DNA from 2 places in the Actinomadura sp. NAK00032 genome. Region 2 is predicted to be linked to the other one. Evidence: riboswitches for the same ligand, from Rfam matches in the RefSeq annotation. Region 2 holds a riboswitch; the other holds the start of a gene.
The links. Region 2 has a riboswitch for thiamine pyrophosphate ahead of thiC (phosphomethylpyrimidine synthase ThiC). Riboswitches for the same ligand answer to the same signal wherever they lie in the genome.

Region 1 (3,530 bases), 4.3 Mb from region 2:
AGTGGTTCACTTGCCGCAGCAGGCTCCACTTGGGCAGCAACTGCTCCTCTACCATGCGGGCCGAAACGCTCGTCTTCACATCGATCATCAACTGCGTCAGGACGCTGTCGCCGTCCGCCTTCACTTCGACCAAGGCGTCCAGGGGCCGGTCCCCCCGGGCCTCCTGCGTGTGCGGCTGGACGGTGACCTGCCAGCCGGAGCCGAGAAGGTCGCGCAAGACTGTCAGCCCCTGCTCAAGGAGCGAGTCCGGAGTCAAGTCGTTGTCGAGGCTCACCTTGCCATCCTGACACGTGGGATCCAACACATCCAAGCAAACTTGCCTGAAGGGCCAACTTTCTTCAATCACGCAAGTTGCCGATTCAGGCAAGTTTGCCTTGGCCCAGACTTGCCTGATGTGAGCAACTTGAGGTTCTGTGCAAGTCACGAGTCAGGCCCCGGCGGGTGCCGGGGCCTGACGTGTGGCGGATGCCGGAGAACCTAGCCGGAACGGGGAGGGCTGGTTCAGCGGACCTTGGGGACGTTGCCGAAGACGGGGGCCACTTGCGTCCAGCGGTGGAGCTGGCAGCCGTCCTGGCGGGTGAACTTGGTGTCGATGTTCTCGTCCTGCCAGCTGCCCTTGACCGTGGCGATCTCAGGGCCGCCGTAGATCTTGGTGCACATCTGGTCCTTCGGGACGGGCTTGAAGGGTTCCTTGGCCTTGGTCAGGGCCGCGCACGCGTCGGCGGCCTTCGGATGGGTACCGCCTGGAGGATCGCAGGTCAGCGTCCAGGTCTTGGCGGGGGCCTCCGCGGAGGCCTTGACGGTGATGGTGAGCGTGTCCGCCGGGGTGCCGGAAGGCTGCACGGACGTGGCGCCCGAAGGCTCCGCGGCGGGATTTCCGTTGGCCTGTTCGTCACCGCAGGCGGCCAGGGTCAGGAGCATGGCCACGCCCGGCGCGGCGAACAGGAGCGTCCGATACCGCATGCGTGATTCGACGCGGGGCCGGTTCGCGCGGTTCCATGGGGGTGTGATGAATTTCGGGGAAGACGTGCCGGCGGTCGGCGCCGCCGACGTCCCGCAGGACGGCTACCTGCTGGACGTCCGGGAGCAGGACGAGTGGGACGCCGGGCACGCGCCCGAGGCGGTCCACATTCCGATGCGGCAGCTGGGCGACCGGGCCGGGGAGGTGCCGCGCGACCGGGAGGTCTTCGTGATCTGCCGGTCCGGGGCGCGGTCGGCGCAGGTGACGGTGGCGCTCAACCAGGCGGGCTGGCTGGCGAAGAACGTCGACGGCGGGATGAAGGGCTGGGCGGAGGCCGGGCGTCCCATGGAGGGCGCGGGCGACGGTCCGCCGTTCGTCGCGTGATCCGTACCGTATGCCCCCTTCTGGGGGACGACGGGCGGTTGTACGATCAGGTCTGACCGATAACCGCGGGAGCTCGGGCCACAAGCCGGGCTGAGAGGGCGGCCAGCAGGGCGCCGCCGACCGCATGAACCTGTCCGGGTAATGCCGGCGTAGGGAGTGTGTCCCGTGACGTCCGACGTCGAACGGCGCCCTGAGGGCAAGCGGCCCGCCGATGAGGCCCCCTTCACCCTCGATGAGCCCGCCCCCAAGGTCCTCGGGTTCTGGGACCAGAGCGCCTTCTGGGCCAACCTGGGCGTCAGCCTCCTGGCCTTCTCCGGCGCCTACACCGTCCTGGCGCCGGACGCGGACGGCAAGCCGACCATCTCCATCATGGCGGGCATCGTCGCGATGGCCGTCGGGACGGCGCTCGGCGGGCTGATGCTCGGCCTCGCCGCCGTCCCCGGCGCCCGCACCGGGCAGCCCGCGATGGTGCTGCTGCGCGGCCTGTTCGGCGCCCGGCTGTCGTACGCGCCGACGATCCTGAACATCGCGCAGCTCATCGGCTGGGGGACGTTCGAGCTGATCGTCATCGCGGACGCGGCCCGCGAGCTGTGGGACGGCGTGCCGCGCTGGGGCTACGTCGTCGCCGCCGGCGCGATCACGACCGTGCTGACGGTGTGGCCGCTCGGCTCGGTGCGGCTGCTGCGCCGGTACGTGACCGTCGCGGTGGGCATCGCGCTGGTCTACTTCTACGTGGAGCTCGTCCGGCAGCCGCTGCCCGACCTGTCGGAGGGCTCGTGGGGCGGCTTCTGGATCGGCGCGGACGCCGCGCTCGCGGTGTCGATCTCGTGGGTGCCGGTCGCCGCCGACTACACCCGGCACTCGCGGACGGAGCGGGCGGCGTTCGGCGCGGCGTCCGTCGGCTACTCGGTCACGCAGATCATCGCCTACGTCCTCGGCCTGCTGGCGCTCGCGCTGGTCGCGGGCGACAGCACCAGGATCTTCGACCCGTTCCTCGGCGCCACGCTCGGCGTGGTCTTCTTCGCGATCTTCGTGCTGCGGGAGGCGGACCAGTCGTTCGCCGACACCTACTCCACCGCCGTGTCGATCCAGAACCTGTTCCCGCGCGCCGACCGCCGGGTGCTGAGCGTCACGCTCGGCGCCGGCGTCACCGTCCTCGCACTGGTGCTGGACATCGGCGACTACGCGGGCTTCCTGACGCTGATCGGATCGGTGTTCGTGCCGATGCTGGGCGTCCTCGCCGCCGACTTCTTCCTCGGCCGCCGCCGGGCCGCGGGCGGCAAGGAGGCCGGGCTGGACGGGTGGGACGTGTCGCGGCGGGCGCCGTCCCGCTGGGGGATGATCGCGGCCTGGGCGGTCGGGTTCGCGGCCTACCAGCTGATCAACCCGGGCACGGTCGAGCACTGGGCGGACTTCTGGCGGGACGTCCAGGAGGCGGTGCACTTCACGCCGCAGAGCTGGATGAGCGCCTCGCTGCTGTCGTTCCTGGTCGCGGGTGCGGCCGCGCTCATCATCGGGAGGCTTACCAGGCGGTAGCCTTACCAGAAGGTAAGGTTCCCCTGGCAATTTTCGATGCAAGTTACCCGGCGCCGCGCCGGAGTCCGGTGGCACGATGACAGACGTGTACGAACACGTCCACGATCCGATCGCGCGGGCCGTCATCGAGAGCGCCGCCGACGCGATCGTGGCGGTGGACCAGCGGCACCGGGTCACGGTGTGGAACCCGGCGGCCGAGCGCATGTTCGGCTGGAGCGCCGCGGAGATGATCGGGCGCGTCCCGCCGATCGTCCCGCACGAGCTGAAGGCCGAGCACAACGCCGTCCAGGAGCGGCTGCTCACCCGGCCCGCCGGGCCGGGCGACAGCGGGCAGATCTCGATCGCCACCCGCCGCTTCCACCGCGACGGCCGCCTCATCGACGTGCGCATCGACACCAGCCTGCTGCAGGACCCGAGCGGCACGCTGCTCGGCTGGGTGGGGGTGTACCACCCGGTCGAGGAGGACGAGATCGTCCAGCACCACATGACCGAGCGGGCCCGGCTCGTCCGGCGGCTGAACGACATCGTCGCCGACCTGAACGCCGAGCTGGACCTGAACGTCGTCCTCGACCGGATCACCACCGCGCTGATCGAGCTGACCGGAGCCGACGCGGGCGGGTTCGTCCGGATCGAGGGGGAGCGGCTGCGG
Region 2 (3,530 bases):
GCCTCTCGCAGTGTGCTCACCGACGCGTTCGCCTCCCCTGGTCCCCTTGATCCTGACCCTACCGGTAAGGGATCGCCCGGTGCCTGTCACCGCGGGCTGACGACGTCCGCCAGCGGAAGGAGGGCCGTGACGACGAACCCGCCGCCCTCCCCCGGCCCCGCGTCCAGCGTGCCGCCGACGCTGCGGGCCCGCTCGATCATCCCGAGGATGCCGAACCCCTCCGGCGCGCCGCCGGACGGCCCGCGGCCGTCGTCGGCGACCCGGACGGCGAGGCCGCGGGCGTCCCGCTCCAGGGTCACCGTGGCGCGCCCGGCGGCGGCGTGCTTGACAGTGTTGGTCAGGGCCTCCTGGACGATCCGGTACGCGGCGACGCCGACCTCCGGCGGCAGCGCGGTCGCGAGGCCGCCGTCCGACAGCTCCACGTCGATGCCGCCGGCGCGCGCGGCCCGCACGAGGTCGGCGATGCCGTCCGGGCCGGGCAGCGTCCCGGTGGGGCCCACGTCGGTGCCGCGCAGGACCTGCAGGGTGCCGCGCAGCTCGGTGCGGGCGTCCCGGCAGGTGGCCGCGATCGAGCCGAGCGCGTCGGCCAGCTCCGCCCGGTCGAGCGGCCGGTCGCCGCGCACCAGGTGGGCCGCCGCGCCCGCCTGCACGCCGATCAGCGTGATGCTGTGCGCGAGGAGGTCGTGCAGGTCGCGGGCGATCCGCAGCCGCTCCTCGGCGACCCGCCGCCGCGCCTCCTCCTCGCGGGTGCGCTCGGCCCGCTCGGCGCGCTCGGTGATGGTCGCGAGCCGCGCCCGGTGCACCCGCCAGACCTGGACGGCGATCACCACCGACACCGCGGCCTCGATGACCGCGACCTGCTCGCGGACCGAGCTGCCGCCCGCCCGCATCGCCATCCCGATCACGCACACGGCCAGCAGGAACGCGACGACGCTGAGGACGACCCGCACCCGGCGCCCGAGCACGGCGTAGGCGAACAGCGCGACCACCTCGGCGGGCACCAGCGCGTGGTGCTGGTACTGCGCCAGGTGGTAGGGCAGCACGAGGACCACCAGGGCCGCGAGCGCGGGCGCCGGCCACCGCCTGATCACCGCGAGCGGCGCGTGCGCCGCGACCAGCAGCAGCGCGCCGGGCGCGTCCAGCTCCCGGACGCCGGGCCACACCGCCGCCGCGGCCAAGGCGACCGCCGCCAGCACCATCGCGAGCAGGGCGTCCGTGACCGTCGCATTGACCCGGGGCAGCGTCACCACCCGTCCATCTTCCCCGACCCCCGCGATCACTGCGCACCGCCCCCGCCGCGGCCGGGCCGGGTTCGCGCGGGCGCGTTCTACCCCGGCGGGCGCGGTTGCGGCAACGGGGGCGGTCCGGGTTAGCGTCGGTGGCGACAGATCGCGGGGGTCCGGCGAACCGGGCTGAGATAGCGGCTGAGACGGCCGCTGACCGCATGAACCTGACCGGGTAATGCCGGCGTAGGGAGAGATCGGGTCGTCATGACACAACGTGTGGTTCCAGCTGCCCGCAAGACCTACCTGCAGGGCTCGCGCCCGGATGTGCGGGTCCCGATGCGGGAGGTGCCGCTCACCAACGGCGATGTCGTCGTCCTGTACGACACGTCCGGGCCGTACACCGATCCGTCGCGGCGGACGGACGTCCGCCGGGGGCTGCCCGCGCTGCGGGAGGCGTGGATCGCCGAGCGCGGCGACACCGCCCCGTACGAGGGGCGGGCGGTGCGGCCCGAGGACGACGGCCGCAAGGCGGCGCCCGTCCGGGAGGACGTCCCGCCGCGGCGGCCGCGCCGCGCGTCCGGCGGCGCGGTGACGCAGCGCGCGTACGCGGCGCGCGGCGAGATCACGCCGGAGATGGAGTTCGCGGCCCTGCGGGAGGGGGTGCGGCCGGAGTTCGTCCGGGACGAGCTGGCGGCCGGGCGGGCGGTGCTGCCCGCGAACGTCAACCACCCGGAGGCCGAGCCGATGGTCATCGGCCGGAACTTCCTGGTGAAGGTGAACGCCAACATCGGCAACTCGGCGGTGGCGTCGTCCATCGAGGACGAGGTCGAGAAGATGACGTGGGCGACCCGGTGGGGCGCCGACACGATCATGGACCTGTCGACCGGGAGGGACATCCACACCACGCGGGAGTGGATCCTGCGGAACTCGCCGGTCCCGGTCGGGACCGTCCCGCTGTACCAGGCGGTCGAGAAGGTCGGCGGCGACCCGGCGGAGCTGACCTGGGAGGTCTTCCGCGACACGGTGGTCGAGCAGGCCGAGCAGGGCGTGGACTACATGACCGTGCACGCCGGGGTGCTGCTGCGGTACGTGCCGCTGACGGCGCGCCGCAAGACCGGGATCGTGTCGCGGGGCGGTTCGATCATGGCGGCGTGGTGCCTGGCGCACCACGAGGAGAACTTCCTCTACACCCGGTTCCGGGAGCTGTGCGAGATCTTCGCCGCCTACGACGTCACCTGGTCGCTCGGGGACGGGCTGCGCCCCGGCTCCATCGCCGACGCCAACGACGAGGCGCAGTTCGCCGAGCTGCGCACGCAGGGCGAGCTGACGCGGATCGCGGCGGAGTACGGCAACCAGGTGATGAACGAGGGGCCCGGCCACGTCCCGATGCACAAGATCAAGGAGAACGTGGACCGGCAGCAGGAGTGGTGCGACGGCGCGCCGTTCTACACGCTCGGGCCGCTGACCACCGACATCGCGCCCGGCTACGACCACATCACCTCGGCGATCGGCGCCGCGATGATCGGCTGGCACGGCACGGCGATGCTCTGCTACGTCACCCCGAAGGAGCACCTCGGGCTGCCGGACCGCGAGGACGTCAAGGCCGGCGTCATCGCCTACAAGATCGCGGCGCACGCCGCCGACCTGGCCAAGGGGCATCCGGGGGCGCAGGCGTGGGACGACGCGCTGTCGGACGCGCGGTTCGACTTCCGCTGGGAGGACCAGTTCAACCTGTCGCTGGACCCGGACACCGCCCGCGCGTTCCACGACGCGACGCTGCCGGCGGCGCCGGCGAAGACGGCGCACTTCTGCGCGATGTGCGGCCCGCACTTCTGCTCGATGAAGATCACCCGGGACGTGCGGCGGTACGCCGACGAGCGCGGGCTGGACGGCGAGGCCGCGCTGGCCGCGGGGATGCGCGAGAAGGCGGCGGAGTTCCGGGCCGCCGGCGGGCGGGTGCAGCTGCCCCTGTCGCCCGGTCCGTCGTGACGTAAGCGCAGGTCGGCGCGGGCCCGGCGCGGACGGTTCCGCGCCGGGCCCGCGCGGCCCGGCGGGGCCCGGGGTGCGCGGCGCGGCTAGTATCGAGGGACCGTTCCAAAGCCGCGGATCCCCCCGAATCGCCGCAGGCCCGTCCCCGCCGGGAAAGGACCGACGACTACGTGACCAGCGACGACACGCCGACGGCCCCCGCGCGCGCGATGCGCGCCGACGTGCGCCGCAACCGGGCGCGGCTGCTCGCCGCGGCCCGCGACATCTTCCAGCGCGACGGGGCCGGGGCGTCCCTGGAGGCCGTCGCCCGGCAGG

Region 1: another riboswitch for thiamine pyrophosphate. It lies ahead of HUT06_RS00820 (cytosine permease); the one in region 2 lies ahead of thiC (phosphomethylpyrimidine synthase ThiC).

What each region holds. Positions count from the first base shown of each region.
Region 1 covers NZ_CP054932.1:159,204-162,733, forward strand. Annotated here, with positions in the region: gene HUT06_RS00805 (hypothetical protein) at 1-274, opposite strand, end outside; gene HUT06_RS00810 (SSI family serine proteinase inhibitor) at 502-963, opposite strand; gene HUT06_RS00815 (rhodanese-like domain-containing protein) at 1,010-1,345, shown strand; TPP riboswitch at 1,401-1,518, shown strand; gene HUT06_RS00820 (cytosine permease) at 1,511-2,881, shown strand; gene HUT06_RS00825 (PAS domain-containing protein) at 2,958-3,530, shown strand, end outside.
Region 2 covers NZ_CP054932.1:4,425,762-4,429,291, reverse strand. Annotated here, with positions in the region: gene HUT06_RS20555 (CDP-alcohol phosphatidyltransferase family protein) at 1-20, opposite strand, end outside; gene HUT06_RS20550 (sensor histidine kinase) at 87-1,247, opposite strand; TPP riboswitch at 1,382-1,495, shown strand; gene thiC (phosphomethylpyrimidine synthase ThiC) at 1,491-3,215, shown strand; gene HUT06_RS43875 (TetR/AcrR family transcriptional regulator) at 3,386-3,530, shown strand, end outside.